DNA from 4 places in the Salinarimonas sp. genome. Region 4 is predicted to be linked to each of the others. Evidence: predicted binding sites of a transcription regulator. Region 4 holds the regulator's gene; each other region holds the start of a gene.
What was found. The regulator PhoB, encoded in region 4, activates phosphate uptake and scavenging genes when phosphate is short. The targets are predictions, from matches to a motif close to TGTCATNNANCTGTCAT.
Positions count from the first base shown of each region.

Region 1: the regulator PhoB is predicted to act here: its motif matches at 3,773-3,789, upstream of phnD (phosphonate ABC transporter substrate-binding protein).
Region 2: the regulator PhoB is predicted to act here: its motif matches at 6,632-6,648, upstream of ABL310_RS05400 (PhoX family phosphatase).
Region 3: the regulator PhoB is predicted to act here: its motif matches at 4,135-4,151, upstream of ABL310_RS17380 (esterase-like activity of phytase family protein).

Region 1 is NZ_CP157794.1:1,620,812-1,628,187, reverse strand. It holds gene phnE (phosphonate ABC transporter, permease protein PhnE) at 61-918, opposite strand; gene phnE (phosphonate ABC transporter, permease protein PhnE) at 915-1,850, opposite strand; gene phnC (phosphonate ABC transporter ATP-binding protein) at 1,854-2,663, opposite strand; gene phnD (phosphonate ABC transporter substrate-binding protein) at 2,770-3,696, opposite strand; gene ABL310_RS07545 (Zn-dependent hydrolase) at 4,012-5,250, opposite strand; gene ABL310_RS07540 (septation protein IspZ) at 5,272-5,847, opposite strand; gene hydA (dihydropyrimidinase) at 6,158-7,376, opposite strand, start outside.
Region 2 is NZ_CP157794.1:1,160,744-1,168,119, forward strand. It holds gene ABL310_RS05375 (gamma-glutamylcyclotransferase family protein) at 1-148, opposite strand, end outside; gene ABL310_RS05380 (acetyl/propionyl/methylcrotonyl-CoA carboxylase subunit alpha) at 158-2,158, opposite strand; gene ABL310_RS05385 (hypothetical protein) at 2,265-2,801, opposite strand; gene ABL310_RS05390 (VOC family protein) at 3,043-3,963, shown strand; gene ABL310_RS05395 (alpha/beta hydrolase) at 3,975-4,577, shown strand; gene ABL310_RS05400 (PhoX family phosphatase) at 4,636-6,540, opposite strand; gene ABL310_RS05405 (inositol-3-phosphate synthase) at 6,831-7,376, shown strand, end outside.
Region 3 is NZ_CP157794.1:3,741,635-3,749,010, forward strand. It holds gene ABL310_RS17355 (protein phosphatase CheZ) at 1-387, shown strand, start outside; gene ABL310_RS17360 (DUF1217 domain-containing protein) at 750-1,529, shown strand; gene flgF (flagellar basal-body rod protein FlgF) at 1,540-2,265, shown strand; gene ABL310_RS17370 (hypothetical protein) at 2,265-2,777, shown strand; gene fliI (flagellar protein export ATPase FliI) at 2,774-4,105, shown strand; gene ABL310_RS17380 (esterase-like activity of phytase family protein) at 4,207-6,378, shown strand; gene ABL310_RS17385 (SPW repeat protein) at 6,491-6,871, opposite strand; gene ABL310_RS17390 (hypothetical protein) at 6,996-7,196, opposite strand; gene ABL310_RS17395 ((2Fe-2S)-binding protein) at 7,365-7,376, shown strand, end outside.
Region 4 is NZ_CP157794.1:2,553,374-2,560,749, forward strand. It holds gene ABL310_RS11820 (gamma-glutamyltransferase family protein) at 1-671, shown strand, start outside; gene ABL310_RS11825 (ferredoxin--NADP reductase) at 688-1,497, opposite strand; gene phoB (phosphate regulon transcriptional regulator PhoB) at 1,613-2,347, opposite strand; gene phoU (phosphate signaling complex protein PhoU) at 2,370-3,113, opposite strand; gene pstB (phosphate ABC transporter ATP-binding protein PstB) at 3,146-3,997, opposite strand; gene pstA (phosphate ABC transporter permease PstA) at 4,015-5,304, opposite strand; gene pstC (phosphate ABC transporter permease subunit PstC) at 5,297-6,679, opposite strand; gene ABL310_RS11855 (PstS family phosphate ABC transporter substrate-binding protein) at 6,771-7,376, opposite strand, start outside.

The sequences.
Region 1 (7,376 bases), 930 kb from region 4:
CGAAGCGCGAGACCTTGCGGCGGGCGGGAACGGGCGCGCGGCGACGCCCGCTCGGCGCGTTCAATGCCCGCGCTCTCCGATGAAGCGCTTGCGAATCCTCGCGGAGATCCAGTCGATCACGGCGATGACGACGAGGACGTTGAGCACCACGAAGGCCACCTGATCGAACAGGCCGGCGCGGAAGCGCTCGATGATGACCATGCCGACGCCGCCCGCCCCGACGAGGCCGAGGATCGTGGCGGACCGCGTGCTCGACTCGAAGGAGTAGAGCGAGAGCGAGATGAAGACCGGCAGGATCTGCGGCAGGATGCCGTAACGGATGGTGCGCGCGCCGTCGGCGCCGGTGGCGCGCACGCCCTCCACCTGCTTGCGGTCGATGTTCTCGATCGCCTCCGAATAGAGCTTGGCCAGCGTGCCGGTATCCGAGACGAAGATGGCGAGGACGCCCGCGAGCGGGCCGAGACCCACCGCGCGCACGAAGACGAGGCCCCAGATCACCTGGTCGACGCCGCGCAGCACGTCGAGGAAACGGCGCGTCGCCTGCCGCGGCAGCCACAGCGGCATCGTGTTGCGCGCCGCCGCGAAGGCGATGACCAGGGCGAGGATCGTCGCGAGCAGCGTGCCCAGGAAGGCCATCGCGATGGTCTGGGCGATGCCGACGTAGATCTGCTCGTACATCCAGGTGTCCATGTCCTGCCAGACGAACATGCGCGTGATCATGCGCACGGCGTTCTCGGAGGACGCGAACAGCTTGTAGAACTCGAACAACCACAGCGAGTAGAGCAGATAGCCGAGGATCACGGCCCACGAGCCGATCACGAGGGCCCGGCGCAGGGGATCGCCGAAGGCCTTCGGGTTCGCGGCGCGCGCCGCCTCGATCTCGGCGGGGCCGATCGCGGCGAGGGTGAACGTCCTCATTTCAGGTTCTCCCGCCCGATGAAGGCGTGGCGCACGCGCTCGGAGATCAGGTCGATGCAGGTCACGGTGAGCACCACCAGGATCAGCACGGCCATGACCCGGTCGTCCGAGTAGAAGCTGATCGTGTGGTTGAGCTCGGCCCCGATGCCGCCCGCGCCGACGAAGCCGACGATGGAGGAGGCGCGCACGTTGATCTCGAAGCGTAGCAGCGTATAGGAGGCGAAGTTCGGCAGGACTTGCGGGACGATGCCGTAGCGAACTTCCTCGAACCAGGACCCGCCCACCGAGCGGATGCCGTCGACCGGACGCATCGAGGCGTTCTCGGCGACCTCGGCGAAGAGCTTGCCCAGCGCGCCCGCGGTGTGGATCGCGATGGCGATGACGCCGGCGAGGGGGCCGATGCCGACGGCGAAGACGAGGACGAGGGCGTAGAGGATCTCCGGCACGCCGCGGCAGACCTCGAGCGTCCGCCGGCAGAGCACGCCGACCCAGCCCTTCGGCGCGAGATTGCGCGCGGCGGCGAAGCACAGTGCGAAGGCGGCGGCGGCGCCGAGGATCGTCGCCGTCATCGCCATCAGGATCGTCTCGAAGATGAGCCGGACGTACTTGGCGAAGTCGGAATACCAGAACGTCAGCGAGCCCGGCACCGCGCGCCCGTCCTCGCCCCGGGGCAGGAAGAGCTTGTCCCATTCGAGGCTCGGCAGGACCGTGCCGAAATACTCGAAGATCCGGGGGACGCCCTGCGCCAGCCGCTCCGGGAAGAAGCGCGAGACGTCGATCGACCAGGCGAGCATCGCCAGGAAGAGGCCGAGGAAGAGGAGGTTCGTCCACATCTTCTGGCGGATGAGCGCCTTGCGATGGGTCTCGAACAGGGCGACGGCGTCGGGCGCCTCCGGACCGGCCGCCGAGGAGGTGAGCGCATGGGCGGTCATGGCTCAGACCGCCGCCGCCGCAGGCGCCGGATGGCCGCCGAGCGAGGTGGAGGTGAGGCCTTCCTGGAAGGCGTCGCCGGCCTCGGCGCCGTAGATCTCGCGCGCGGCCGCGTCGGTGAGCTCGTGCGCGGCGCCGTCGAAGACGACGCGCCCGGCCTGCATGCCGATGATGCGGTCGCAATAAGCGCGCGCGGTGTCGAGGGTGTGGAGATTGCACACGACGGTCAGCCCGTCCTCGACGTTGATCGCCCGCAGCGCGTCCATGACCACCTTGGCGTTGAGCGGGTCGAGCGAGGCGATGGGCTCGTCGGCGAGCAGGATCTCGGGCTCCTGGACGAGCGCGCGGGCGATGGCGACGCGCTGCATCTGGCCGCCGGAGAGGGTGTCCGTCTGCTGGAGCGCCGTATGCGCCATGCCGAGACGGTCGAGGGCGCGGATGGCGAAGGCGCGCTCCTGCGCGGAGAAGAGCTGCAGCATCGAGGACACGAAGCCGTGCTCGTGCAGGCGCCCGGTCATGACGTTGGTGATCACGTTGAGCCGGCCGACGAGGTTGAACTGCTGGAACACCATGGCGCAGTCCGAGCGCCACTTGCGCAGCTCCGCGCCCTTCAGCTTGGCGACGTCGACGCCGCGGTAGATCAGCTCGCCGCCCGAGGGGTCGTTGAGACGGTTGATCATGCGCAGCAGCGTCGACTTGCCCGCGCCGGAGCGCCCGATCACGCCCACCATCTGCCCCTTGGGGATCGTCAGCGTGACCGAGTCGACGGCGACGGTGTCGTTGAAGCGCTTGGTGAGCTGCTTGAATTCCAGCATGAGGTCCTCGCGAGGTGTCGGGCGGCCGGCAGGGCGCAGCGAGCGCCGCGCCACGCAAAACGGACCCTCGCCCGGGGCGAGGGTCCGTCGCGATCTGGTCCGCGGTTCAGCGCGAGCCTTCCATCTCGGCCTTGCGCATGGTCACGACGCCCTCGTAGAAGGCGTGGTCGACCGGCTTCCAGCCCGCGCCGTCGCCGAAGGAGACGTTGACGTAGCACTCGGCATCGATCTCGCGCTGGTTGCCGAAATACTCGACCACGATCTCGCGAACCTCGGCCGGCACGTCCTTGCGGAGCACGATCGGGCCGTTCGGGATCAGGTTCGATTCCCAGATGATGCGCAGGTCGGCCATGTCGAGGAGGCCGTTGTCCATCATGCGGCGCAGGTTGCCGCGGGTGTAGCCCTCGGACGGCTCGCCGACGCCGGACACCCAGGTCACGCCGCCGTCGTACTGGCCGTTGAGCACGGCGACCACCGCCTGCTCGTGACCGCCGCCGAAGCCGGTCGTCGAGAAGTAGTCGTCGGCGATGCCCTGCTGGCCGAGCTCGAAGCGCGGCACCAGGTAGCCCGAGGTCGAGTTCGGATCGGCGTAGGCGAGCGAGCGGCCCTGCATGCCCTCGAGCGACTCGATGCCGGAATCGGTGCGCACGTACATGACCGACTTGTAGCCGAGCGAGCCGTCGGCCTCGGCGTTCACGAAGATCGGCTCCACCGCCTCGGGATCCTGCAGGTAGATGCCGGCGTAGCCGGAGGCGCCGAGAAAGGACATCTCGAGCTGGTCGGCGAGCAGGCCCTGCATGACGCCCGCATAGTCCGGCGCCGGGAAGAGCTCGACCGGGACGCCGAGACGCGAGCCCAGCGCCTCGATCAGGCATTCGTTGTTGCGCAGGCGATCGGCCTCGTTCTCGCCGCCGAGCAGGCCGATGCGGAACACGGGGAGCTCGGACGTCCAGTCCTGAGCGGCGGCGGGCCCGGCGATCGCGGCGACGAGCGCGGCGGCGGCGGTCATGCCGAGAAGGGAGGTGCGGAACATGGAGGCGATCTCCGATCCTGGGTGCGTGGAGAAACGCGCGCGATTGCACGCGACGGTCTCGCTCTAGAGCCGGCGCGTAACAGTTTTTTGACGGCTTTTACTAAGTCGGCTAGCGTTATCGCTGCACGATTACTTCTCAGCGCCGGAGAATACCAGCATAGCGCGCATCCGCATCGCACGTGCGCCCGCCCATGGCGAACGGAGCGCGGCCGAGCCGCCGCGCGGGCGGCGAGCACCGGCCGCCGACGATCGGCCGCGGATCGACGCGGCCGATGGCCGCGCCCGGTCGGGCCCGTCCCGGGTCGCCCCGCCTCCTCAGGCGAAGCGGCTGTCGTATTCCAGGAGCGCGTTGAGCAGCACCTGCGCTCCCGCGGCGCACTCGTCGAACGAGGTCGATTCCGCCTCGTTGTGCGAGAGCCCGCCCTCGCAGGGGACGAACACCATGGTGGTCGGCGCAACGCGGGCGGTGTAGGCGGCGTCGTGCCCGGCGCCCGAGATGATGTCGCGATGCGAGAAGCCCGCCTTCTCCGCACCGTTGCGCACGGCGGCGATCAGGTCCGGGTCGAACTTCACGGGCGGAGAGTCCCACACCTTCTTGCGTTCGGCCTCGAGCCCGATGGCGCCGGCGATCTCGTCGATGACGGCGTAGAGCTTCGCCTCCATCTGCGCGAGGACGGCGTCCTCCGGATGGCGGAAGTCCACCGTGAAGAAGACCTGGCCCGGGATGACGTTGCGCGAGTTCGGCGTGACCTCGAGCAGGCCCACCGTGCCGACCGCGTGCGGCGCGTGCTCGTGAGCGATGGCGTCGATTCGGTCGACGAGGCGGGCGGCGCCGACGAGGGCGTTCTTGCGCAGCCGCATCGGCGTCGAGCCGGTATGCGCCTCGCGGCCGGTGAGCGTCACCTCGTACCAGCGCATGCCCTGCACGCCCTGCACGACGCCGATGGTCTTGCCCTCGGCCTCCAGGATCGGCCCCTGCTCGATATGGAGCTCGAGCATGGCGGAGAACGTCACCTCGCCGGGCTTCTTCGTGCCGCGATAGCCGATGGCGTCGATGGCCTCCTTGAAGGTGACGCCCTGGCGGTCCTCGCGACTGTCGGCGAAGGCGGTGTCGAAGACGCCGGCATAGACGCCCGAGCCCAGCATGGCGGGCGCGAAGCGCGAGCCCTCCTCGTTCGTCCAGTTGACCAGCATCAGCGGCGCATTGGTCTCGTAGCCCAGCGCGTGGAGCGTGCGCATCACCTCGAGCCCGCCCAGCACGCCGAGCACGCCGTCGAACTTGCCGCCGGTGGGCTGGGTGTCGAGATGCGAGCCGATGGCGATCGGCGCGACGTCGGAGCGCTTACCGGGGCGGGTGGCGAACATGTTGCCCACCTCGTCGACCACGACCGTGCAGCCGAGGCTCTCGCACTCGGCCTTGAACCAGTCGCGGATCTCGCGGTCGAGATCGGTGAGCGTGAGCCGCTTGATGCCGCCCTTTGCGGTCCCGCCCACCTTGGCGGTCTCCATCAGGGTGTCCCAGAGGCGCTGGGCGTCGATGGTGAGGTTCTGCATTGGTCTTCTCCAACCCCGTGTTCAATTCTCGAGTTCAGCGGATCTCACGACCGCGTCGCCCGCTGTCCGCTCGTCCCAGTAACGATGCGCCACGATCGAGGTGACGATGAAGAAGAGCCCGATCCACGCGACATCCGACACTCCGTTGTAGATCGCCCACGTACGATCCGAATAATTCCGCCACACGATTTCGTTCGCCGCGGCCCTCGCGACGGAAAGCCCGATCCAGGCGCCATGAAGGGTGCGCCATCCGTGCTTCGTCATGTGGATGCCGTAGCCGAGCGTGCGGCGCAGCAGGCTGGGCCGCAGAAGCATCCCGAAAGCGATGATGGCCGCGAATGCGAGCGAGCCGACGGTGTTGCTGACCTTGACGTAGGTCGTGTCGTCCAGGACGAGGCCGATCGAGAGCAGGACGATCGTCAGCGCGAAGATGGAGATCGCCATCAAGGGCAGGGTTCGGTCCCACCGCCACCGCAGCAGGATGGCGAGCCCCGTCGCCACGGCCGCGAACCCCGCACCCACGAATATGCCCCCGACCATATGCCCGACGAGGAAGGCCGGGCCCGGGATCAGCTCCACCACCAGTCGCTTGTCCATGCCGGCAGTACCCTGTCGAAGCGGGAATTCTCCTTCCCCTGCATGGGTTCTCCTTCCCTGTAGGGGAAGGTGGCCCGACGCGAAGCGGCGGGACGGATGGGGCACGCCGAAGGCGTGTTCCGCGAAGCGGAAATCGGGGGCTCCCGACCTGCGCCGTTGCGGCCCGTCCCCGGCTTCGGCTTCGCCGAACGCGTCGCTCCGCTCCGCGCCCCATCCGTCTCGGCTACGCCGAGCCACCTTCCCCTACAGGGAAGGACGAGGATCCGGCGGTCGCCGCGCGTCTCGACGAGCCGCCGTGCAGAGGCGCGCGTTACGGCACCACCGTCCCGTGCTCGCGCACGATCGGGCGCGGCGCGGTGAGCGCCTTGAAGGTGGCGAGCGCGGTCGCCGGCGCGGGGAAGGGCTTCCTCGGGATGAAGGTCCCCCAGCCGCGATCGGCGATGACCTGGCCGTTCTCCGCCGCGAGCCGGCCGCGCAGGAACACCTTGGCCGGCAGGCCCGTCACCTCCATGCCCTCGAAGACGTTGTAGTCGATCCGCGAGACCTGGGACGCGGCCGAGATCGTCTTCGTCGCCTCCGGGTCCCAGATCACGATGTCCGCGTCCGCGCCCTTGCGGATCGCGCCCTTGCGGGGATAGCAATTGAGGATCCGGGCCGAGTTCGCCGAGGTCGCGGCCACGAACTCGCTCGGCGTGAGGAGCCCCGTGCGCACGCCGTGCGTCCACAGCACCGGCATGCGGTCCTGAAGGCCGCCGGTGCCGTTGGGGATCTTGCGGAAGTCGTCGACGCCCATGAGCTTCTGCTCGGTGGTGAAGGCGCAATGGTCGGTCGCGACCACCTGCAGCGAGCCGGCCTGGAGCCCGTGCCAGAGGTTCTCCTGGTGCTTCTTCGGCCGGAAGGGCGGGGACATCACGCGGCGCGCGGCGTAGACCCAATCGGTGTTGTGGTAGTCGGTCTCGTCGAGCGTCAGGTGCTGGATCAGCGGCTCGCCGTAGACGCGCTTGCCGGCGGCGCGGGCGCGGGCGATGGCCTCGTGCGCCTCCTTGCACGACACGTGCACGATGTAGAGCTGGCAGCCGGCCATGTCGGCGATCATGATCGCGCGGTTGGCCGCCTCGCCCTCGACCTCGGGCGGGCGCGAATAGGCGTGGAACTCGGGACCGCTCATGCCGCGGCCCATGTAGTCCTCCTGCAATTGCGCGACGACCTCGCCGTTCTCGGCGTGGACCATCGCCATGGCGCCGAGATCGGCGCAGCGCTTGAAGGAGTGGAAGAGCACGTCGTCCTCCACCATCAGCGCGCCCTTGTACGCCATGAAATGCTTGAAGGTGTTGACGCCGCACTCGTTCACGATGACGGCCATGTCGTCGAAGATCTCTTCGGTCCAGTCCGTCACGGCGAGGTGGTAGGAATAGTCCGCCGCCGCCTTCTCGGACTTCGCCCGCCAGTCCCGATAGGCCTCGGTCATGCGCTGGCCGGGGCCCGGGATGCAGAAGTCGACGATCATGGTCGTGCCGCCGGCGAGCGCG
Region 2 (7,376 bases), 1.4 Mb from region 4:
GCGCGCGGGCGACCGAGGCCCAGCCCTCGCGCATGATCACCACGCGGTGGCGCATGAGCCGCGCGAGGCCGACCGGCGTCGAGGCCGGGCAGCGCGCGGCCATCTGCGCGCGGTCCATGTTGGAGCCGTAGGCGAAATAGAGCGGCATCGGGCGCGATCAGGCGAACTCGAGGATCACCGCGTCGACGGCGAGGCTGTCGCCCTCCTTGGCGTGGATCGCCTTGACCGTGCCGTCGCGCTCGGCGCGCAGCACGTTCTCCATCTTCATGGCCTCCACCACGGCGAGGGGCTCGCCCGCCTTCACCTCCTGGCCGACGCCCGCCATCAGGGCCTTGACGAGGCCGGGCATCGGGCAGAGCAGCTGCTTCGAGGTGTCCGCCTCCTTCTTCTCGGGCATCAGCTCGACGAAGCGCGCCTCGGCGGCGGTGAAGACCTTGGCCTCGGCGGAGGCGCCCTGGTGCTGGAGGAAATGGCCGTTGAGGATCGGGCGCACCTGCACCGCGATCGCCACCCCGCCGACGAGGCCCGACCAGACGGGCTCGCCCGGCCGCCAGGCCGAGATCACGGGATAGGTCGAGCCGTCGGCGAAGCCGACCATCACCGTCTCGCCCTCCTCCTCGAGGGTCACGTCGAAGCGCTCCTTGCCGAGCATCACGACCCGCGAGCGCGCGACGTGGAGCTGGCGCCCGTGCATCTGGCCGGTGATGGTGCGCTTGCGCCTGGCCTCCAGGAAATCGATCCAGGCCGCGACGGCGGCCATGCGCGTCGCGACGACGCCGTCGGGCGCCGGAGCCTTGAAGCCCTCGGGGAATGCCTCGGCGATGAAGGCCGTCGACAGCGCCCCCTCGCGCCAGCGCGGATTCTGCATGATGGCGGTGAGGAAGGGGATGTTGTGGCGGATGCCGTCGATGGCGAAGGCGTCGAGCGCGCGGGCCTGGGCGTCGATCGCGGCCTCGCGGGTGGGGGCGTGGGTGACGAGCTTGGCGATCATCGGATCGTAGAAGATCGAGATCTCGCCGCCTTCCTCGAAGCCGGTGTCGTTGCGCACGCTCACCCCGTCCACCGTGCCTTCCGCCGGCGGCTGGTAGATGGTGAGGCGCCCCGTCGAGGGCAGGAAGTTGCGCGTCGGGTCCTCGGCGTAGATGCGGCTTTCGATCGACCAGCCGTTCAGCTGGACGTCGTCCTGGGCGTAGCGCAGCGTCTCGCCCGCCGCGACGCGGATCATCTCCTCGACGAGGTCGATGCCGGTGATCATCTCGGTGACCGGATGCTCGACCTGGAGGCGGGTGTTCATCTCCAGGAAGTAGAAGGACTTGTCCTGCCCCGCCACGAACTCGACCGTCCCGGCCGAATCGTAGCCCACCGCCTTGGCGAGCGCGACGGCCTGCTCGCCCATCTCGCGGCGCGTCTGCGGGTCGAGGAGCGGGGAGGGCGCCTCCTCGACGACCTTCTGGTTGCGGCGCTGGATCGAGCATTCGCGCTCGGAGACCCAGATGCAGTTGCCGTGCTTGTCGCCCAGCACCTGGATCTCGATGTGGCGCGGCTGGGTGATGAACTTCTCGACGAAGACGCGGTCGTCGCCGAAGGAGGACGCCGCCTCCGAGCGGGCGCGGGCGAAGCCTTCCGCCACCTCGTCCCGCGAATGGGCGATGCGCATGCCCTTGCCGCCGCCGCCGGCCGAGGCCTTCAGCATCACGGGAAAGCCGATCTCCTCGGCGATGGCGACCGCATGCTCCGGGCTCTCGATCACCCCGAGGAAGCCCGGCACGGTGGAGACCTTCGCCTCGGCCGCGGCCTTCTTCGATTCGATCTTGTCGCCCATGGCGGCGATGGCGCGGGGATTGGGGCCGATGAAGACGATGCCCGCGGCGGCGAGCGCCTGCGGGAAGGCCTCGCGCTCGGAGAGGAAGCCGTAGCCCGGGTGCACCGCCTGCGCGCCCGTGCGCTTGCAGGCCTCCACGATCTTGTCGATGACGAGATAGCTCTCGGAGGCCGCGGCCGGGCCGATGTGCACGGCCTCGTCGGCCATGTCGACGTGGACGGCGTCGCGATCGGCGTCGGAATACACGGCGACGGTCCGGATGCCCATGCGGCGGGCGGTCTTGATGACCCGGCAGGCGATTTCGCCGCGGTTGGCGATCAGGATCTTGTCGAACATGGACGGGCGGGCCTCGGGCGTTACTGGCGATGAGACGCCTCAGCTTGTAGCCACCCGAAACCCGGTCCGTCCACGCCTCTTTCGATCTAGAGCCGCTCGGCGCGCGTCACGCGGCGCGCGCCCCGGACTTTCCCTCGGGGCGCGCGGCGACCTCCTCGCCGCCTTCGGCCTCCAGAACGTCGCGCAGGCGCATCACCCCGCGACGCATGACGAAGACGAGAAGCGTCTCGTCGACGCGCTTGGCCTCGCGCACCATCTGGGCGATCGCGCGCCGGGCGTTCTCGGAGGGGCCGCCGCACGCATTGGCGGCGGTGACGAGCCAGCGCGCGGTCTTGCCGTCGACGTAGCCCGTGGGGCGCGCGCCCCAGACCGCGAAGTCGACGAGAAGCGCCGTGAACAGGTCGCTCCAGGCGGCCTCGACGGCCTCGTCGGCGCGCTTCACCGCGCGGTCGAGCGCGATCAGCACGTCGGCCTCCTCGCGGGCGGAGATGCCGATCTCGAGGACGAGATCCGAGAGCCGCTTGACGTCTGCGGCGGTCATCGCGCCCGCTTCGCAGATCTCGTCGGCAAATCGACGCAAATCGTCGTGAATCATGTTTGACGCCTCCCCGGTCTTGTTCTCGGGACCGGTGTGTTGTTCCATGCGAGAACTGTGCGCCAGGTGACTTGGCGAGGCGTTAATCCGAAACCGTCAACGCGCGTTCAGGTTAAGCGTGTCTCGCCCGGCATGGTTTTCGGCGCGTTGACGAGACGCAGCGAAGGCCTGGCGTCTACCTTTGCGTCGACGCAAGGACCCGCTTTCCGTGCTCGCTTTCTGCTTTCGCTCTCGCATATTCTGAGGCAAGCGAGGGCGCAGGACGCGCCCACCCCTACGGAGATGCGCCATGACGAGCAGCGGTCTTCACCATGTCACCGCGATTTCCGGCGAGGCCCGCCGCAATCGCGACTTCTACGCCCGCATCCTCGGGCTCCGTCTCGTGAAGAAGACGGTCAATTTCGACGATCCCGGCACCTACCACCTCTATTTCGGGGACGAGGCCGGCGCGCCCGGCACGATCCTCACCTTCTTCCCCTGGGCGAATGCCGCGCGGGGCCGGGAGGGTGCGGGCGAGACGCGGGAGACCGCGTTGCGCGTCCCGCGGGAGGCGATCGGCTTCTGGGTCGCGCGCTTCGTCGAGCTCTCGGTCGATCACGACACGCCCACGACGCGCTTCGGCCGCCCCGTCCTGACCTTCCGCGACCCCGACGGCATGCGTCTCGCGCTCGTCGGCGTCGAGGGGGTCGAGGCCGAGCCGGCCTGGACCACGGAGGACATCGACGCCGCCCACGCCATCCGCGGCTTCGACGGCGTGACGCTGGAGGTGCCGGCGCTCGAGGGCACGGCGCGGGTGCTCACCGAGGTGTTCGGCTTCCGGGAGAGCGCGCGCGAGGGGAACCGGGTGCGCTACGAGGGCGCCGCGCCGCTCGGGGCCGCGGTCGAGCTGGTCGAGAGCGCGGCCGGGCGTCCGCGGCTCGGGGCGGGCTCGGTCCATCACGTCGCCTTCCGCGCCGCCGACGACGCGGCGCAGGCGGCGATGGCGGACGCGCTCGCCGGCATGGGCCTGCCGACGACCGAGCAGAAGGACCGCAACTACTTCCGATCGGTCTATTTCCGCGAGCCCGGCGGCGTGCTGTTCGAGATCGCCACCGACGATCCGGGCTTCGCCGCGGACGAGCCGGCGGAGAGCCTCGGCGCCGCCCTGAAGCTGCCGCCCGTCCTCGAGCCGCAGCGCGCGCGGATCGAGGCCGTGCTGCCGCCCCTGTGAGGAGACGAACGATGGCCGACCTCTCCTTCGTCCACGCGCACGCGCCGGGCGATGCGGCGCGCGCGCCCCTTCTGCTCCTGCACGGGACCGGCGGAAACGAGCACGACCTCGTGCCTCTCGTCGCCGAGATCGCGCCGGGGCGGGCCTACGTCTCGCCGCGCGGCAAGGTGCTGGAGAACGGCATGCCGCGCTTCTTCCGCCGCTTCGCGGAAGGCGTCTTCGACGAGGCGGACGTACGCGCCCGGGCGGGCGAGCTCGCCGGCTTCGTGGCCGAGGCGCGCGACGCCTACGGGCTCGCGGCGCCGGTGGCGGTGGGGTTCTCGAACGGCGCCAACATCGCGGCGGCCTTGCTCTACCTCCACCCGGAGGTCCTTGCCGGCGCGGTGCTCTGGCGCGCGATGACCCCGCTCTCGACGCCGCCGGAGGGGCGCCTCGACGGCAAGCGGGTCCTGATCGCGAGCGGGCGCATGGACCCGATCGTGCCCGCCGCCGACGCGGCGAACCTCGCCGCGGCCCTGTCGGGAGCGGGGGCGGAGGTGGCGCACGAGGCGCTGCCGACGGGCCACGGGCTGACCCGCGCGGACCTGGATCTCGCGCGAGCGTTCCTGGGGTAGTCTCGCGAAAGGACCCGGCGCGCCGTTGCCGACGCGCCGGGTCACGTCTGTCGGCGCGTCAGCCGATCAGCCCGCCGTCCTCGCGCTTGATCGCGATGACGCTGGAGCGGGGCAGCTTGCCCTCGCCGTCCGGGAAGGGCGCGCCCGGGTGCTGGATGCCGACGAACATCGTGCGGCGGTCCGCCGACCAGCACAGGCCCGTCACCTCGCAGCCGTGGGGGCCGGTGAGGAAGCGCCGGATCTCGCCGGTGACGGGATCGCCCGCGAGCATCTGGTTGTTGCCCATGCCGACGAAGTCGCCCTCGTTGTCGTCGTCGCCGTCGGTCTGGATCCAGACGAGGCCGGCCGTGTCGATGACCATGCCGTCCGGCGAGTTGAACAGGTTGCCGGGGTTGATGTTCGGCGAGCCGGCATAGGCGTCCGAGTGGACGGTCGGGTTGCCGGCCATCACGTAGAGATCCCAGGTGAAGCCCTCGGCGGCGTGATCCCCGCCCTCGGGACGCCAGCGCACGATCTGGCCGTAATGGTTGACCTCGCGCGGGTTCGGGCCGTTGACCGGGGTCGGGTCGCCGCCGGCATTCGCCTTGACGCCGCGGTTGCGGTTGTTGGTGAGGCAGCAATAGACCTCGGGCGAGAGGCCGTTCACGGCGACCCACTCCGGACGGTCCATCGTCGTGGCGCCGAGCTTCGAGGCGGCCATGCGGGTGAAGATGGCGATCTCGGCCTCGTCCATGTCCGTCGCCTCGGGCGTCAGCGCGACCCAGCGGCCGGTCTGGTCGTCGGCGAAGACCGCGACGTAGAGCTGGCCGACGTCGAGCAGGGTCGAGGTGTCGCCGCCCGGCACGTAGATGTCGCGCGAGACGAACTTGTAGAGGAACTCGCCGCGCTCGTCGTCGCCCATGTAGACGACCACGCGGCCGTCCGGCGCGAGCGCGACGGCGGCGTTCTCGTGCTTGAAGCGGCCGAGCGCCGTGCGCTTCACCGGCATCGCGTCCGGGTTCGCCGGGTCGATCTCGACGACCCAGCCGGCGCGGTGCGGCTCGTTCGGGTTCTTGAACGTATCGAAGCGGGCGTCCCACTTGTGGTAGTCATAGCCCCAGCCGTCCGGGCCGATGCCGTAGCGGGCGTAGCCGTCCACGAGGGCGTTGGGCTTCTGATCCTGCACCGGCTCGGTGGAGCCGAAATAGCCGTTGAAGTTCTCCTCGCAGGTCAGGTAGGTGCCCCAGGGGGTCTTGCCCGAGCCGCAATTGTTCATCGTGCCGAGCGACATCGTCCCCGTCGGGTCGGCGTCGGTCTTCATCAGGTCGTGGCCGGCCGCCGGGCCGGAGATGCGCATCGGCGTGTTGTGCGTGATGCGGCGGTTGTAGGGGCTGTCGACGACGACGTCCCAGCCGTTCTCGCCCTCGGCGATCTCCATCACCGTGACGCCCTGCAGGTTCTGCAGCTTGAGCACGTCGGCGGCGTCGCGCGGCACGCCGTCGGTCGCCTGCGGCAGGTTGACCTTGCGGTTGGCGTATTCGCTGTTGATCGCGATCACCGTCCGGTCGCCGATCAGGAACAGCTCCATGCCATCGGTGTTCTCGCCGAAGATCTTGTCCGAATCCTCGACCGAGCCGCCGGTCTCGTGGTCGAACTCGGCGACGCCCGAGAACAGCGGGTCGCCCCAGCGCACCAGCGTCCGCCAGGTGTAGCCCTCGGGCACGTGCACGGTGCCGTCCGTCGCGATCGGGATCGCCTCGAAGGCGAATCGCGAGGTCTGCTGCGCCTTCGCGGTCGACGGGGCGACCAGAGCGCCGGCGCCCATCACGGCCGCGGCGGAGCCGAAGGCCAAGACGCCGCCGAGGAACCCGCGGCGGGAGATGGCGCGCTCGACGACGCGGTCGAACTCGCTTTCCTCGGGACGGGGAAAGTTCTTCTCGTCCCACTCGTCGGCGGAGATCTCGTTGAGGTCGATGTCTTTCATGGACGGCTTCCCAGCATGGCTCGCCATCCGCCGGGCCGGCGGCCCCGCGCGTGGCGTCTCGTTTCGAACGGCTGCAAGCTGGACCGGGAGCGTGACGCCTGGATGACACGACGCGGCGGCCGTTCCGCGCGCCGTCGGCTCCAACGGCGACAAAGTTTCCTCGCGATGCGACAACGATCCGCCCCCGGTCCTGGAACAAAGCCGGCGTCTCAAGCGTAGCGCCTCCCGAACGGGGATCGCGAGCCGCGCACCCCGCGTGCGCTCCGCTCGCCGAACGAGGAGGATGTCTCATGGCCGCTGGCACCGTGCGCGTCGGAGTGGTCGGCGTCGGCAATTGCGCGAGCGCCTTCCTCCAGGGCCTGAGCTTCTATGAGAGCGCCGCCGCGAACGAGCCGATCCCCGGCCTCATGCACGCCGATCTCGGCGGCTATCGCGTGCGCGACATCGTCGTCTCCTGCGCCTTCGACGTCACCGCCGGGAAGGTCGGGCTCGACCTCGCCGAGGCGATCCACGCCGCGCCGAACGACACGCTGCGCTTCGCCGACGTGCCGAAGACCGGCGTCACGGTGGCCCGCGGGCCGACGCTGGACGGGCTCGGACGCTATCTGCGCGCCCGCGTCGCCGAATCGGAGGCGCCCGTCGCCGACGTCACCGAGGCGCTCAAGCGGACGGAGACGGAGGTGCTCGTCTCCTACCTGCCCGTCGGCTCGCAGAAGGCGGCCGAGTTCTACGCCGAGCGGGCGATGGAGGCGGGCTGCGCCTTCGTCAATTGCATGCCGGTCTTCCTCGCCTCGAACCCGGACTGGCGCCGCCGCTTCGCGCAGGCCGGCGTGCCG
Region 3 (7,376 bases), 1.2 Mb from region 4:
GCGCACGACGAGCTCGGCAACGTGGTCAACGCCACGCAATCGGCGACGAACACGATCATGGCGGCCGCCGAGGAGATCCTCGGCGCGACCCACGACGATTTCGAGACCTACCGCGATTTCGTGCAGGAGAAGGTGCTGGCGATCTTCGAGGCCTGCTCCTTCCAGGACATCACCGGCCAGCGCATCACCAAGGTGGTGGACGAGCTCAGCCAGGTGGAGAAGCGCCTCTCGCGCTTCGCCGAGGCGGTGAACGCCCGCGACCAGTCCGGCCAGGTCGACCCCGAGGACGCGGCCAAGCAGGCCCGCAAGGAAGCCCTCCTCCTCAACGGCCCCCAGACCGCCGACGTCGCGGTGAGCCAGGACGACATCGACGCGCTGTTCGGGTGAGGGTGAGGGTGAGGGGCGAGAGCCTCGGCCACGTTGACCGCCCTCGCTCCGACGTTGGAAATACGCACTCGCGGATGTCATCCCGGATTGCGAAGCAAGTCCGGGACCCAGATCCACAGACGGGTCCTCGAGCGCGCATCGCGCGCTCTTCGCTCCACCGCCAAGCGCATTCCCGCCTCCCAGTGCAGCCCAAGGGCTGCAAGACGACCGGCTGTGGTTCTGGGTTCCGGGCCCGCTTCGCGTCCCGGAAAGACAGGGTGGTATCGCGCACCCACTTTCCGGTCTCTTCGCCCCTCCAGCCCCGCGCAAGCCTCCCCCGCCATCGTCGCCTTCGAGACCCCGCACCCGGCGAGGAGGCGTGCATGCTGGCGACGGCTCTGTCCTACAAGCTCGTGGCGAGCGACATGACGCGCACGCTCGCGCGCACGGCGCAGACGCCGCAGGCGGCGCGCGAGATCGCGTATTACCGGGAGAACATCGAGACGGTGACGTCGATCGAGGATCTGCTGGGCGACGACCGCCTGTTCGCCTTCGCCATGAAGGCGCACGGCCTCTCCGACATGACCTACGCCAAGGGCTTCATGAGGAAGGCGCTGGAGGAGGGGATCGATTCCCGCGACGCCTTCGCCGTGAAGCTCGTCGACAAGCGCTACCGCGACTTCGTCGAGACCTTCAACTTCAAGCGCTACGGCGAGACCGCGACCGTGTTCTCGCGCGTGAAGGAAGGCACGATCGACAAGTACGTGCGCATGACGCTGGAGGAGACCGAGGGCGCCAAGAACGAGGGCGTTCGCCTGGCGCTCTATTTCGAGCGCAAGGCGCCGAACCTGAAGAACGTCTACGAGATCCTGGCCGAGCCCGCCCTCGCCCAGGTGGTGCGCACGGCGTTGGGCCTCCCCGACGCGATCCAGGGCGCCGACGTCGACAAGCAGGCGCGGATGATCGAGGACCGGCTGAAGCTCGCGGACTTCGAGGATCCGGCGAAGCTGGCCAAGTTCCTCGAGCGCTTCGCGAGCCTGTGGGACGTCGCGAACCCGCCGGCGCCCGCCGCCGCGCCCACGATCCTCATCGGCCAGCCGGTCACCGCCCAGATCGGCTCGGACCTCTTGATGAGCCTGCAATCCATCCGAATCGGACGCTGAGGGGAGCCCGATGCAGCCGTCCATCTACGTCGCCCTGTCCGGCCAGGTGGCGCTCGAGCGCCGCATGGAGACGATCGCCCGCAACGTCGCCAACATGAACACGGTCGGCTACCGCGCCGACGAGGTGACCTTCGAGCAGCTCCTGTCGAGCGCCGGCAAGGACCCGGTCTCCTTCGCCTCGGCCGGCGAGACCTTCGTCTCGCGCCAGGCGGGGGGCCTGCAGCAGACCGGCAACCTCCTCGACTTCGCCGTCGACGGGAACGCGTACTTCGCCTTCGAGGGGCCGAACGGGCCGGTCTATACCCGCGACGGGCGCTTCTCGATGAACGAGAACGGCGAGCTCGTGACGGTCGCCGGCTACCGCGTGCTCGATGCCGGCCTCGCGCCGATCCAGCTCGACCCCGACGGCGGCCCGCCGGTCGCGGCGCGCGACGGCATGCTGGAGCAGAACGGCGTGCAGGTCGGGGCGCTGGGGCTGTTCGCGATCCCGGAGGCCGCGCGCCTCGCCCGCTTCGAGAATGCCGGCCTCGTGCCCGACATTCCGGCCGAGCCCGTGCTCGACTTCACCGGCAACGGCGTGGCGCAGGGCTACACGGAGGGCGCCAACGTCAATCCGGTGCTGGAGATGACGCGGCTGATCATGGTCTCGCGCGCCTTCGAGGGCGTCGCCTCCACCATCGAGGAAGCCGAGCGGGCGCAGTCGAGCGCGATCCGCACGCTGGGCGGGTCGTCCTGATGACCTCGCCGTTGCCGCCGCTCGCCATGGCGCCGGACGCCCAGGCGCGGATCGACCGGCTGGAGGCGGTGCGCGACGCGCTGCGCATCGCCCGCACGCCGCCCTCCCCGCCCCGCCTCGCGAACGCGCCGCTGCCGCCGCCCTTCGAGGACGCATTGATCGCGCGGGCCGCCTACGCCGCGGCGCACGCGCCGCCCCCGCCGATGCCGGTCGCGCCGCCGACGACGCCGGCGGACGCCTCCGTGCGCCTGTGGGCGGACGAGCGCGAGCCGGCGGTCCTCGCCCCGCGCATGGATGCGGCCGCCACGCCGCCGGCGGCGATCGATCCCCGCGAGGAATGGCGTCCCGCCGCGGACGAGCCCGCGGCCGAGCCGGTCGTCGTCGATCCCGAGCGGCTCGCCGCCGATCCGCGCAGCCTGTTCTCGGCCGATACGATCGAAGCCCTGCGCGCGCGCCATCTCGGCGACGTGCCGATCCGGGCCGAGGCGCCCGCGGCGGGTGACGGCCCGTGAGTCCCGCCGGCGCCCTCGACCGCCTCGCCGACGCCGTGACCCGCGCCGCGCGGGAGACGCCGCTCGTCGCCGAGGGCGGGGTCGTCTCCGCCGTCGCGCCGGGGCACTACCGGGTCGGCGGCCTCTCGCCCTTCCTGAAGCTCGGCGAGCGGGTGCTGATCCCCGGCCGGGCCGAGCCGCAGATCGGCGAGGTGGTGCGCATCGACGCGCAGGGCGCGACCGTGAAACCCTTCGAGGGCGCCATCGACGCGCGTCTCGGCGACCGGGCCTGGCGGCTGGAGCCGGTCTCGCTGCAGCCGGACCCGTCCTGGAGGGGCCGCGTCGTCGACGCGCTGGCGCGTCCGATCGACGGGCGCGGCGCGCTCCGGCTCGGCGCGGACGTCGTCCATCCGTTCCGCGAGCCGCCCCCGGCCATGCGCCGGGCGCGCGTGGGCCGGCATTTCCGCACGGGAGTACGGGCGATCGACCTGTTCACGCCGCTCTGCGCCGGCCAGCGCATCGGCGTCTTCGCCGGCTCGGGGGTGGGCAAGTCGACGCTGATCTCCATGCTCGCCGCCGCGCAGTCGGTCGACACGGTGGTGATCGCGCTCGTCGGCGAGCGCGGGCGCGAGGTGCGCGAGTTCCTGGAGGAGACGCTGGGGGCCAACCGCGACAAGGCGGTGATGGTGGTCTCCACCGGCGACGAGAGCCCGATGATGCGTCGCCTCGCGCCCAACACCGCCATGGCGATCGCGGAATATTTCCGGGACCGCGGCGAGCACGTGCTCCTGATCTGCGATTCCGTCACGCGCTACGCCCACGCCGCCCGCGACGTGGCGCTGGCCGCCGGCGAGCCCGCGGTCTCGCGCGGCTATCCGCCGAGCGTGTTCTCCGACCTGCCGCGCCTGCTCGAGCGCGCCGGGCCGGGCGTCGAGGGCTCGGGGCTGATCACGGGGGTGTTCTCCGTCCTCGTCGACGGCGACGACCACAACGACCCGGTGGCCGACAACATCCGCGGCACGCTCGACGGCCACATCGTGCTCGAGCGCTGGATCGCGGACCGCGGCCGCTACCCGGCGATGAACCCGCTCTCCTCGATCTCCCGCCTCGCCCGGCAGGTCTGGCGGGCCGACGAGCAGACGCTGGTGCGCAAGTTCTGCGCCCTGATCGCCCGCTTCGAGGAGACCCGCGACCTGCGCCTGATGGGCGGCTACCAGGCCGGCGCCGACCCGGACCTCGACCAGGCGGTGGCGCTCGTGCCCAAGCTCTACGACGCGCTGCGGCAGGACCCGAATTCGCCCAAGAGCGAGGACCCGTTCCGGGAGCTGGCGGCGCTCTTGAAGGGGTGAAAGAGGCGCAGGCGCTCTCCCCTCGCCCCTGTCATCCAGCCGTCGCACGCTCCTCCTACCCATGGCGCAGCTTGCCCCAGGGACAGGGAGGGACCACCACGATGACACCTCGCACGCTCACCGGCGCGCTCGTCGCGGCTTTGCTCGCCTCGACGGCGATGCCCGCCGCCGCGCAGACCTTCGACCGCATCGCGTCCTTCCCGGTGCCGGGGAACCTGCCGGCGGACGCCGATCCGCTGACCGAGACATCGGCCGAGATCATCACGGCGACCGGCGACGGCATGACGCTCGTCTATTCGGACAGCCCGCTCGAGGCCGTGGGCCTGATCGACATCACCGATCCCGCGAGCCCGAAGCCGCTCGGCTCGATCCCGACCGAGGGCGAGCCGACCTCGGTGGCGGCGCTCGGCCAGACGGCGTTCGTCGCGGTGAACACGTCGGAGAGCTACGTCGAGCCCTCGGGCCATCTCGCGGTCCTCGACGTCGCCACGCAGGAGCTGACCCGCTCGTGCGATCTCGGCGGCCAGCCCGACGCGACCGCGGTCGCGCCCGACGGCTCCTTCCTCGCGATCGCCATCGAGAACGAGCGCGACGAGGACCTGAACGACGGTGAGATTCCGCAGCTCCCCGCCGGGTACGTCGCGATCGTCCCCCTCGAGAACGGCGCCCCGAACTGCGAGGGCATGATCATGGCCGACGTCACCGGCCTCGCCGAGGTGGCGCCGTCCGATCCCGAGCCCGAGTTCGTCGACGTCAACGAGGCCGGCGAGATCGTGGTCTCGCTGCAGGAGAACAATCACGTCGTCGTGCTGGCTTCCGACGGCTCGGTGGTCTCCCACTTCTCCGCCGGCGCCGTCGACCTCGCGGGCGTCGACACCGAGGAGGAGGGCGCGCTGACCTTCACCGACACGCTGGACGGCGTCCCGCGCGAGCCCGACGCCGTGAAGTGGCTCGGCACGGACCGCATCGTCACCGCCAACGAGGGCGACTACGAGGGCGGCTCGCGCGGCTTCACCATCTTCGCCAAGGACGGCGCGGTGCTCCACGAGTCCGGCCTCGACTTCGAGTACGCCCTCGCGCGCATCGGCCATTACCCGGAAGACCGCTCCGGCAACAAGGGCGTCGAGCCCGAGGGCATGGAGATCGCGACCTTCGGGGACGAGACCTACGTCTTCCTGCTCTCCGAGCGCGGCTCGATCGTCGGCGTCTACCGCGACACCGGCGGCGCGCCGGAGCTGGTTCAGCTGCTGCCGTCGGGCATCGCGCCCGAGGGCGCGGTCGCGATCCCCGAGCGCGACCTGCTCGTTGTGGCGAACGAGGCGGATCTCGGCGAGGACGGCGGTCCGCGCTCGCACGTGATGCTGTTCGGCCTCCAGGAGGGCGAGGCGTCCTACCCGACCCTGCGCTCCGAGCTCGACGCCGAGGGCCGCCCGATCGGCTTCTCGGCGCTGTCGGGCCTCGCCGCCGACCCGGAGGTGGCCGGCCGCCTCTACGCGGTGAACGACAGCTTCTTCGGCATGCAGCCCTCGATCTTCGTGATCGACGCGACGCGGACGCCGGCCGCGATCACGGACGTCATCCGCGTCACCCGCGAAGGGCAGGCCGCCCAGAAGCTCGACCTCGAGGGCATCGTCGCCGACGCCGAGGGCGGGTTCTGGCTCGCCTCCGAGGGCCGCTCCGACCGGCTGATCCCGCACGCGCTCTACCACGTCGACGGCGAGGGCGCGATCCAGGACGAGATCGCCTTCCCGGCCGAGCTCGCGCAGGTCGAGCGGCGCTTCGGCTCGGAGGGGATCACCAAGGTCGGCTCGACGCTCTGGATCGCGATCCAGCGCGAATGGGCCGACGACCCGAAGGGCGCGGTGAAGCTCGTCTCCTACGACACCGAGAGCGAGGAATGGGGCGCGGTGCGCTACCCGCTCGAGACCCCGGCGCAGGGCTGGATGGGCCTGTCCGAGATCACCGTCCACGGCGATTTCGTCTACATCGTCGAGCGCGACAACCAGATCGGCGCGAACGCCGTGGTCAAGCGCCTCTACCGGGTGCCGCTCTCCCAGATGACGCCCGCCCCGCTCGGCGGCGAGCTGCCGATGGTGGAGAAGGAGCTCGTGCGCGACTTCGTGCCCGATCTCCAGCAGTGGAACGGCTTCACCGTCGACAAGGTCGAGGGCTTCGCCATCGACGCGGCGGGCACCGGCTACGTCGTCACCGACAACGACGGCGTGGACGATTCCTCGGGCGAGACCTTCTTCTGGTCGATCGGCGCCATGTGAACGCGCCATGTGAACGCGCCATGTGAACGCGCCATGCGATCGCCCGAAAGGCGCGTCTCGCAGGGAAGGGCCCGCTTCGGCGGGCCCTTTTCGCATCTGCGAAAGAGGCCGATCAGGTCCGCGGCCCGCCGGCGCCCGGCGTATGCGCCGCGTTGCGCGACGCCGACGCGCTCCAGATGCCCATGATCAGGACGAGGATGCCGACGGCGACGTCGTTCCAGGTCGGGGCCACGAGCCCGCCGTAGTCGAGCACGAAGGGCGCGATGATCAGCCAGGCCCCGATCCCGGCATTCGTGTAGCTGAGCCCCTCGTAGCGCAGGATGTTCGAGCGGCGGATGCCGCCGAGCACGATGATCAGCGCGCCGCAGACGATGTCGTTCCACAGAGGCGCCGCGAGCGCGGCGTAGCCGAGGACGAACGGAGCGATCACGAGCCAGACGCCCGTGCCGATGTTGACGTTGGTGGCGATGGCGGCGTTGTCGCGTTGGGCCATGGTTCCGCTCCTATTCAGAGGATCGAATACCTCGCGCAACGTGCTCGGCGCGTTCCGGTTCGCAGCCCCGCTTGTCACCGCCGAGCCCCTTCCGAGCGCCTTCGCGAGCCCGCTCGCCGCCCCGTCAGGGCGGCCGCGCCGGCGCGAGCAGCGCCTTCACGGCGCGCCCCAGGGCGGCGAGGCCGCCGGAGCGCGGCGGCGCCCCGTCCCGTTCGCTGCGCCCGCCCTCGACGCCGTCCGGCGCCATGCGTCGCGCCAGCCCCCTGGCGGAGCGCCCCTCGATGGGCGCCGTGGACGAGACGATCGGCTTGCCCTCGCGCAGCATCGGCCTTCTCCTTCTGCTTCGCCGGGGAGCCTACGCCCCGGACGCCGCGGGGTTCTTCTCCGATGCGTCGATTCTGGGGCGGCGAAAGACGGATAAAAACGAGCCCGCCGCGCCCCTGAAACGACGCGGCCTCGCCGCGCGTTGGCCGGACGCATGCCACGAGCCCGCATGCTCCAGCCT
Region 4 (7,376 bases):
CCGCGATGACGGACGTCACCGCCGCCCATCTCCTCGACGAGGGCTATCTCGAGAGCCGCGCCCGGCTCGTCGACGAGGGGCGCGCGCAGGATTTCGGCGCCGGCGCGCCGAAGGCCGGCGGGACGGTCTACCTCACCGCCGCCGACGAGAGCGGGATGATGGTCTCCTTCATCCAGTCGAACTATGCCGGCTTCGGCTCGGGCGTCGTCGTGCCGAACACCGGCATCGCGCTGCAGAACCGCGGGCTCGGCTTCGTCACGACGCCGGGGCATCCGAACCGGGTCGGGCCACGCAAGCGCCCGTTCCACACCATCATCCCCGGCTTCCTGACGAAGGGGGGCGCGCCGCTGATGAGCTTCGGCGTGATGGGCGGGCCGATGCAGGCGCAGGGGCACCTGCAGATGGTGCTGCGCACCCAGGTCTGGAGCCAGGACCCGCAGACCGCCGCCGACGCGCCGCGCTGGCGGGTGACGCGAGGCCTCGGCGTCGCCGTGGAGGACTTCGCCGGCGAGAGCGTCATCGAGGGCCTGCGCGCCCGCGGCCACGACGTCACGGTCGAGGCGCCCGACGCCAGCTTCGGCTTCGGCGGCGCGCAGCTCGTCGCCAAGGTGGACGGCGGCTACGTCGCAGGGTCGGACCCCCGCAAGGACGGTGCGGCCGTCGGGTACTGAGGCGCGCGACGACGGCTCACCCGACGAAGGCGCGCTCCACCACGAAATGGGCGGGCTTGGCGTTCGAGCCCTCCTCCAGGCCCGCCGCCGTGCAGAGCGCGCGGCAATCCTTCGTCATCTCGATCGAGCCGCAGATCATCACCCGGTCCGTCTCGGGGTCGAGCGGCTTCACGCCGAGATCGGCGAAGAGGCGGCCGGTCTCGATCGCCTCGGTGATGCGGAAGGTGCGCGCATAAGGCTCGCGGGTCACGGTGGTGTAGAAGGTCAGACGGGGCGCGGCGATCTCGCCGACCAGCGGATCCTCGACGAGCGCCCGCACCGTGTTCTCGCCGTAGGCGAGCTCGGCCACGCGGCGGCAGGTCTGGGTGAGGATCACCTCGTCGAACTTCTCGTAGGTCTCGGGATCGCGGATCAGGCTCGCGAAGGGCGCGATGCCGGTGCCGGTGGAGAGCATGTAGAGGCGCTTGCCGGGCGCGAGCGCGTCGAGCACGAGGGTGCCGGTGGGCTTCTTCTTGATCAGGATCTCGTCACCCTCGGCGATGCGCTGAAGCCGCTCGGTGAGCGGGCCGCCGGGGACCTTGATCGAGAAGAACTCGAGCTCGTCGTCCCAGCTCGGGCTCGCGATCGAGTAGGCGCGGAAGACCGGCCGCTCGCCGCCGGGCAGCCCGATCATGACGAATTCGCCGGAGCGGAAGCGCAACGAGGCGGGACGGGTGGTGCGGAAGCGGAAGAGGCGGTCGGTATAGTGCTCGACCAGCGTGACGCGCTCCACGTGGCAGTCGACGGGCGGGGCTGCGATCGCGCCCGGGGCGGCGGTGTCCGACATCTTTTCCCTTTCGCGGAAGTGCTCGGCCTACGGGCAGAGCCATACCACGACGGCGTTTCGCAGCGCAGCACGTAAGAAACCAGACCCGAAGGCGCAAACCAGGCTTGCGCGCAGCTCAATCCGTGCCGGTCGGTGCTCCGACGCCGCCGCCCTCGGACTTGGCGAAGGTCTCGTCGAAGGAATAGCCGGCGCCGCGTACGGTGCGGATCGGGTCGAGGGTGTCGCGGGTGTTGATCGCCTTGCGCAGGCGCCCGACATGGACGTCGACCGTCCGCTCGTCGATGTAGACGTCGTGCCCCCAAACGCCGTCGAGGAGCTGCTCGCGGGTGAAGACGCGGCCCGGGCTCTGCATCAGGAACTCGAGCAGGCGGAACTCGGTGGGGCCCAGATGCAGCTCCCGGCCGGCGCGGCGGACGCGATGCGTCTCGCGGTCGAGCTCGATGTCGCCGGCGGCGAGCAGGCTCGCGATATGGGCGGGCTTGGCGCGGCGCAGGAGCGCGCGCACCCGGGCGAGCAGCTCGGGCACGGAGAACGGCTTGACGATGTAGTCGTCCGCGCCGGTCGCGAGGCCGCGCACCCGGTCGCCCTCTTCTCCCCGCGCCGTGAGCATGATGACGGGAAGGCGCTCGGTCTCCGCGCGCGCGCGGATGCGCCGGCACAATTCGATGCCCGAGAGACCCGGCAGCATCCAGTCGAGCAGGACGAGGTCCGGCGCCTGCTCGCGCAGGCGCAGCTCCGCCTCGTCGCCGCGGGCGACCGTGTCGACCTTGTAGCCCTCGGCCTCCAGATTGTAGCGCAGGAGGAGCGTGAGGGGCTCCTCGTCCTCGACCACCAGGATCCGCGTCGTCATGTCCGCGTCGCTCCGCGCTCCCTCACGAGGCCGGCGCGGCGGGGCCGCCGGGCGCCTCGTCGGTCTGGCCGGTCTCGTAGGCCGTGCGATCCATCTTCGGGCGCTCGGCGGTGATCGGCTGGCCGGTCACGAGGTAGTGGATCGTCTCGGCGACGTTGGTCGTGTGGTCGCCGATCCGCTCGACGTTCTTCGCGCAGAACAGGAGATGCGTGCAGAAGGTGATGTTGCGCGGATCTTCCATCATGTAGGTCAGCAGCTCGCGGAAGAGCGAGTTGTAGAGCGCGTCCGTCGCCCCGTCCCGGCGCCAGACCTCGAGCGCCTTGTCGACGTCGAGCTGGGTGTAGGCGTCGAGGATGTCCTTGAGCTGGCCGAGCACCATGTCCGACATGCGCTCGACGCCGAGCACGACGCGCTGCGGCTCGAACTGGCCGGAGATGGCGAGCGTGCGCTTGGAGATGTTCTTCGCCATGTCGCCGATCCGCTCGATGTCGGAGGCGATGCGGATGGCGGAAATCACTTCGCGCAGGTCGATCGCCATGGGCTGGCGCCGGGCGATGGTGAGGATCGCCTTCTCCTCGATGTCGCGCTGGATCGTGTCGAGCCGGTAGTCGGTGCTGACCACCGACTGGGCGAGCCCGACGTCGCGGCGCACGAGGGCGGTGGTGGCGTCGGCGAGCATCTTCTCGGCGATGCCGCCCATCTCCATGATCGACCGGCGCAGCTCCTGGAGCTCGGTGTCGAAGGATGCGACGGTGTGCTGGGACATGGGGTCCGTCTCCTCGAGAGCAGGGGCAGGGCTCAGCCGAAGCGGCCGGTGATGTAGTCCTGCGTGCGCTTGTCGCGCGGATTGGTGAAGATCTGGTCGGTCGGCCCCTCCTCGACGAGATAGCCGAGGTGGAAGAAGCAGGTCTTCTGGGAGACGCGCGCCGCCTGCTGCATCGAGTGGGTGACGATGACGATGGTGTAGTTCTGGCGCAGCTCGTCGATCAGCTCCTCGATGCGCGCGGTGGCGATCGGGTCGAGGGCCGAGCAGGGCTCGTCCATGAGGATGACCTCGGGCGAGACCGCGATGGCGCGGGCGATGCACAGGCGCTGCTGCTGGCCGCCGGAGAGGCCGGTGCCGGTCTCGGCGAGGCGGTCCTTCACCTCCTCCCACAGGCCCGCCTTGCGCAGCGAGGCCTCGACGATCTCGGCGAGGTCCGCCTTCGACTTGGCGAGGCCGTGGATGCGCGGGCCGTAGGCGACGTTCTCGAAGATCGTCTTGGGGAACGGGTTCGGCTTCTGGAAGACCATGCCGACGCGGGCGCGCAGCGTCACGACGTCGAGATCCGGATCGTAGACGTTCTTGCCGTCGATCGTGATCGTGCCGTCGACGCGCGCGCCCTCGATCGTGTCGTTCATGCGGTTGAGGCAGCGCAGGAACGTGGACTTGCCGCAGCCGGACGGGCCGATGAAGGCGGTGACCGCCCGCTCGGGAATGCCGATCGTCAGGTTGTAGATGGCCTGCTTGGCGCCGTAGAACACGTTCACGTCGCGGGCGTCGACCTTGGCGCCGTAATCGGCCTCCAGCGGGACGCGGACGGTCTCGGTCTTGTCGAGCGCGGGCGCGGGCGCGTCCGGCGCCGCGGCGGGGGCATGCATGGCGGTCATGTCGTCTCCTCGCTCGCTCACCACTTCCGCTCCAGGCGGTTGCGCAGAAGGATCGCGATCAGGTTCATCAGGATCAGGAAGCCCAATAGCACGAGAATGCCGGCGGACGTGCGCGCGACGAAGCCGCGCTCCGGGCTGTCCGCCCAGATGAAGATCTGCGTCGGCAGGGCCGTCGCGGGGTCGAGCAGGCCGCCGGGCGGGCTCGTGATGAAGGCGTTCATGCCGATCAGCAGGAGCGGCGCCGTCTCGCCGAGCGCCTGGGCGAGGCCGATGATCGTGCCCGTCAGGATGCCCGGCAGCGCCAGCGGCAGGACGTGGTGCAGCACCACCTCGTGCTTCGAGGCGCCGACGCCGAGCGCCGCCTCGCGGATCGAGGGCGGCACCGCCTTCAGCGAGGCGCGGGTGACGATGATCATGGTCGGCAGCGTCATCAGCGCGAGCACCATGCCGCCGACGAGCGGCGCCGAGCGCGGCATGCCGAACCAGCCGAGGAACACGGCGAGGCCGAGGAGGCCGAACACGATCGAGGGGACGGCGGCGAGGTTGTTGATGTTCACCTCGATGATGTCCGTCCACTTGTTCTTCGGCGCGAACTCCTCGAGGTAGACCGCCGCCGCGATGCCGATCGGGAAACTGAGCAGGAAGCACACGAGCAGCGCGAAGAAGGAGCCGACGACGGCGCCGGACAGGCCCGCCAGCTCGGGGAAGCGACTGTCGGCGTTGGTGAACAGGGCCGTGTTGAACTCGGTCTCGATCCGCCCCTGCTCGTCCAGACGGTCGTAGAGCGCGAGCCCGATATCGTTCACCCGTCGGCGCGATTCCGGCAGATCCCGGTCGATCTCGCCCTTGGCGAGCTGGTCGTAGGGGTCCGACGCGGGGATCTCGAGCCGCACCGTCTCGCCGATCGAGCCCGGGTTCGCCACGACGTAGTCGCGGATCATGAAGTGCGCGTTGCTCGTGAGGACGTCGCGCGCGACCCGCAGCTCCGCCGGGGATGCGTCCGGGAACAGGCCCTCCATCGTCTGGTTGACGATGGCGCGGTAGTTGCCGCGCGCCGGATCCTCGGCGTTCACGATCTCCGGGTCGATGTAGACGTCGACCACGACGTCGGTCTGCGTGAAGGCCTTGTAGCCCGACAGGACGAGCGATCCGATCAGGATCGCGAGCAGGCCGAGCGCGGTGCCGATCGCGATGACGCCGTAGAGGCGCAGCCGCGACTCGGACGCCCGGCGGCGGCGGCGCCGCGCATCCGCCTCGGACGACGTCCAGTCGACGGGCGACGAACCGATTTGCGCCGTGTCAGTCATACTTCTCTCGATATTTCTGGACGATGCGCAGGGCGATGATGTTCAGGCCCAACGTCGCGACGAAGAGGACGAGGCCGAGCGCGAAGGCGGCGAGCGTCTTCGGATTGTCGAACTCGGTGTCGCCGATCAGCAGCGTGACGATCTGCACGGTCACCGTCGTGACGGAGTCGAGCGGGTTGAAGGTCAGGGTGGCGATCAGGCCGGCGGCCATCACCACGATCATGGTCTCGCCGATGGCGCGGCTCACCGCCAGCAGGATGCCGCCGGCGATGCCGGGCAGCGCCGCCGGGAGCAGCACCTTCATGATGGTCTCGCCCTGGGTCGCGCCCATGGCCAGCGAGCCGTCGCGCATGGACCGCGGGACCGCGTTGAGCGCGTCGTCCGTCATCGACGAGATGAACGGGATGATCATGATGCCCATCACGCCGCCGGCGACGAGCGCGGTGTTCGGCGCGACCGGGATGCCGAGCGCCATGCCCGCCCCGCGGATGGCCGGGGCGACCACGATGACGGCGAAGAAGCCGTAGACGACGGTGGGGATGCCGGCGAGGATCTCCATCATCGGCTTGACCACAGCGCGGATGCGGTCGCTCGCGAACTCGGTGAGGTAGATCGCCGAGAACAGCCCGATGGGCACCGCGACCGCCATGGCGATCGTGGCGATCAAGAGCGTGCCGACGAAGACCGGGATCGCGCCGAAGGCGCCGGCGCCGGCGATCTGGTCGGCGCGGATGGCGATCTGCGGCTCCCACTTGAGCCCGAAGAGGAACTCGCCGAGCGGGATGATGGCGAAGAACAGCCAGGCCTCGTAGAGCAGCGCGCCGATGATGCCGATCGTGGTGAAGATGGCGAGGACCGAGCACGTCACCATCAGGATCGACAGCGCGCGCTCGAAGCCCTGGCGGGCGCGAAACAGCGGACGCAGGCGGGCGCGGGCGACCACCATGGCGAGGATCGACAGGCCCAGCGCCGCGACGACCATCGCCCAGCGGGCGATCTGCGACCAGGCGGCGTAGCGATCGGCCGCGGCGCGGATCTCCGGGGACGGCTCGCCGAACATCATGCCGCCGGCGACGTTCTTGACCTCGGTGAGATACAGGGACAGCTGCGCCGGCGAGGCGCCGTCGGTCATGGAGGGCGGCAGGCTGGCCAGGATCAGCCGGTCGACGATCGTGCCCTGGAAGAGAAGCCAGATCAGCACGAGCAGAAGCGCCGGAACGCCCACCCAGACCGCCACGAAGGCGCCGTGATAGACCGGCCGGGAATGTACCTCGCCGACGGACGTCGCGTAGACGAACTTCCGCCCCTGCGCCTGCCCGACGAAATAGGCGACGAGCGACAGGACGAGGATGACGAGGATCAGGTTACCGGCCATTGGGAGCCGCTCGCTTCGACACGCATGTCATATGACGGAAGGGTCACGGCGGGGTTCCGCCGTGACCCGAGACGATGGGGAGCCTTCTAGCTCAGCCGCCGAAGCGCGTGAAGGTCTTGCCGTTGACGACGGCGTCCTGGACCTCGGCGCGACGCTCGTCCGACAGCGGAACCAGGCCGCGCTCGGAGAGGTAGCCGCCGGGGCCGATCGCCTCCTCGGCCATGTACATCTCGACGAACTCCTGCAGGCCCGGGATCACGCCGCGATGCGCGTTCTTCACGTAGAAGAACAGCGGGCGGGCGATCGGGTAGCTGTCGTCGGCGATGGTGTCCGGGGTCGGCTCGACGCCGTTGATCGGAACCGCCTTCAGCGTGTCCTGGTTCTCGTAGAGGAACGAGTAGCCGAAGATGCCGAGCGCGTTCGGATCCTGCTGGAGGCGCTGGACGATGAGGTTGTCGTTCTCGCCGGCCTCGACGAACGGGCCGTCCTGGCGCATGCGCGAGCAGACCTGCTCGAAGCGCTCCTCGTCGGTCTCCTCGAGAGCCGCGATCGCCGGGAACGTCTCGCAGGCGTCCTCCATCACGAGCTCGACGAAAGCGTCGCGGGTGCCGGAGGTCGGGGGCGGGCCGAACACGGTGATCGGCGCGTCGGGGAGCGACGGGTCGATCTCGTTCCAGTTGGTGTAGGGGTTCGCGAC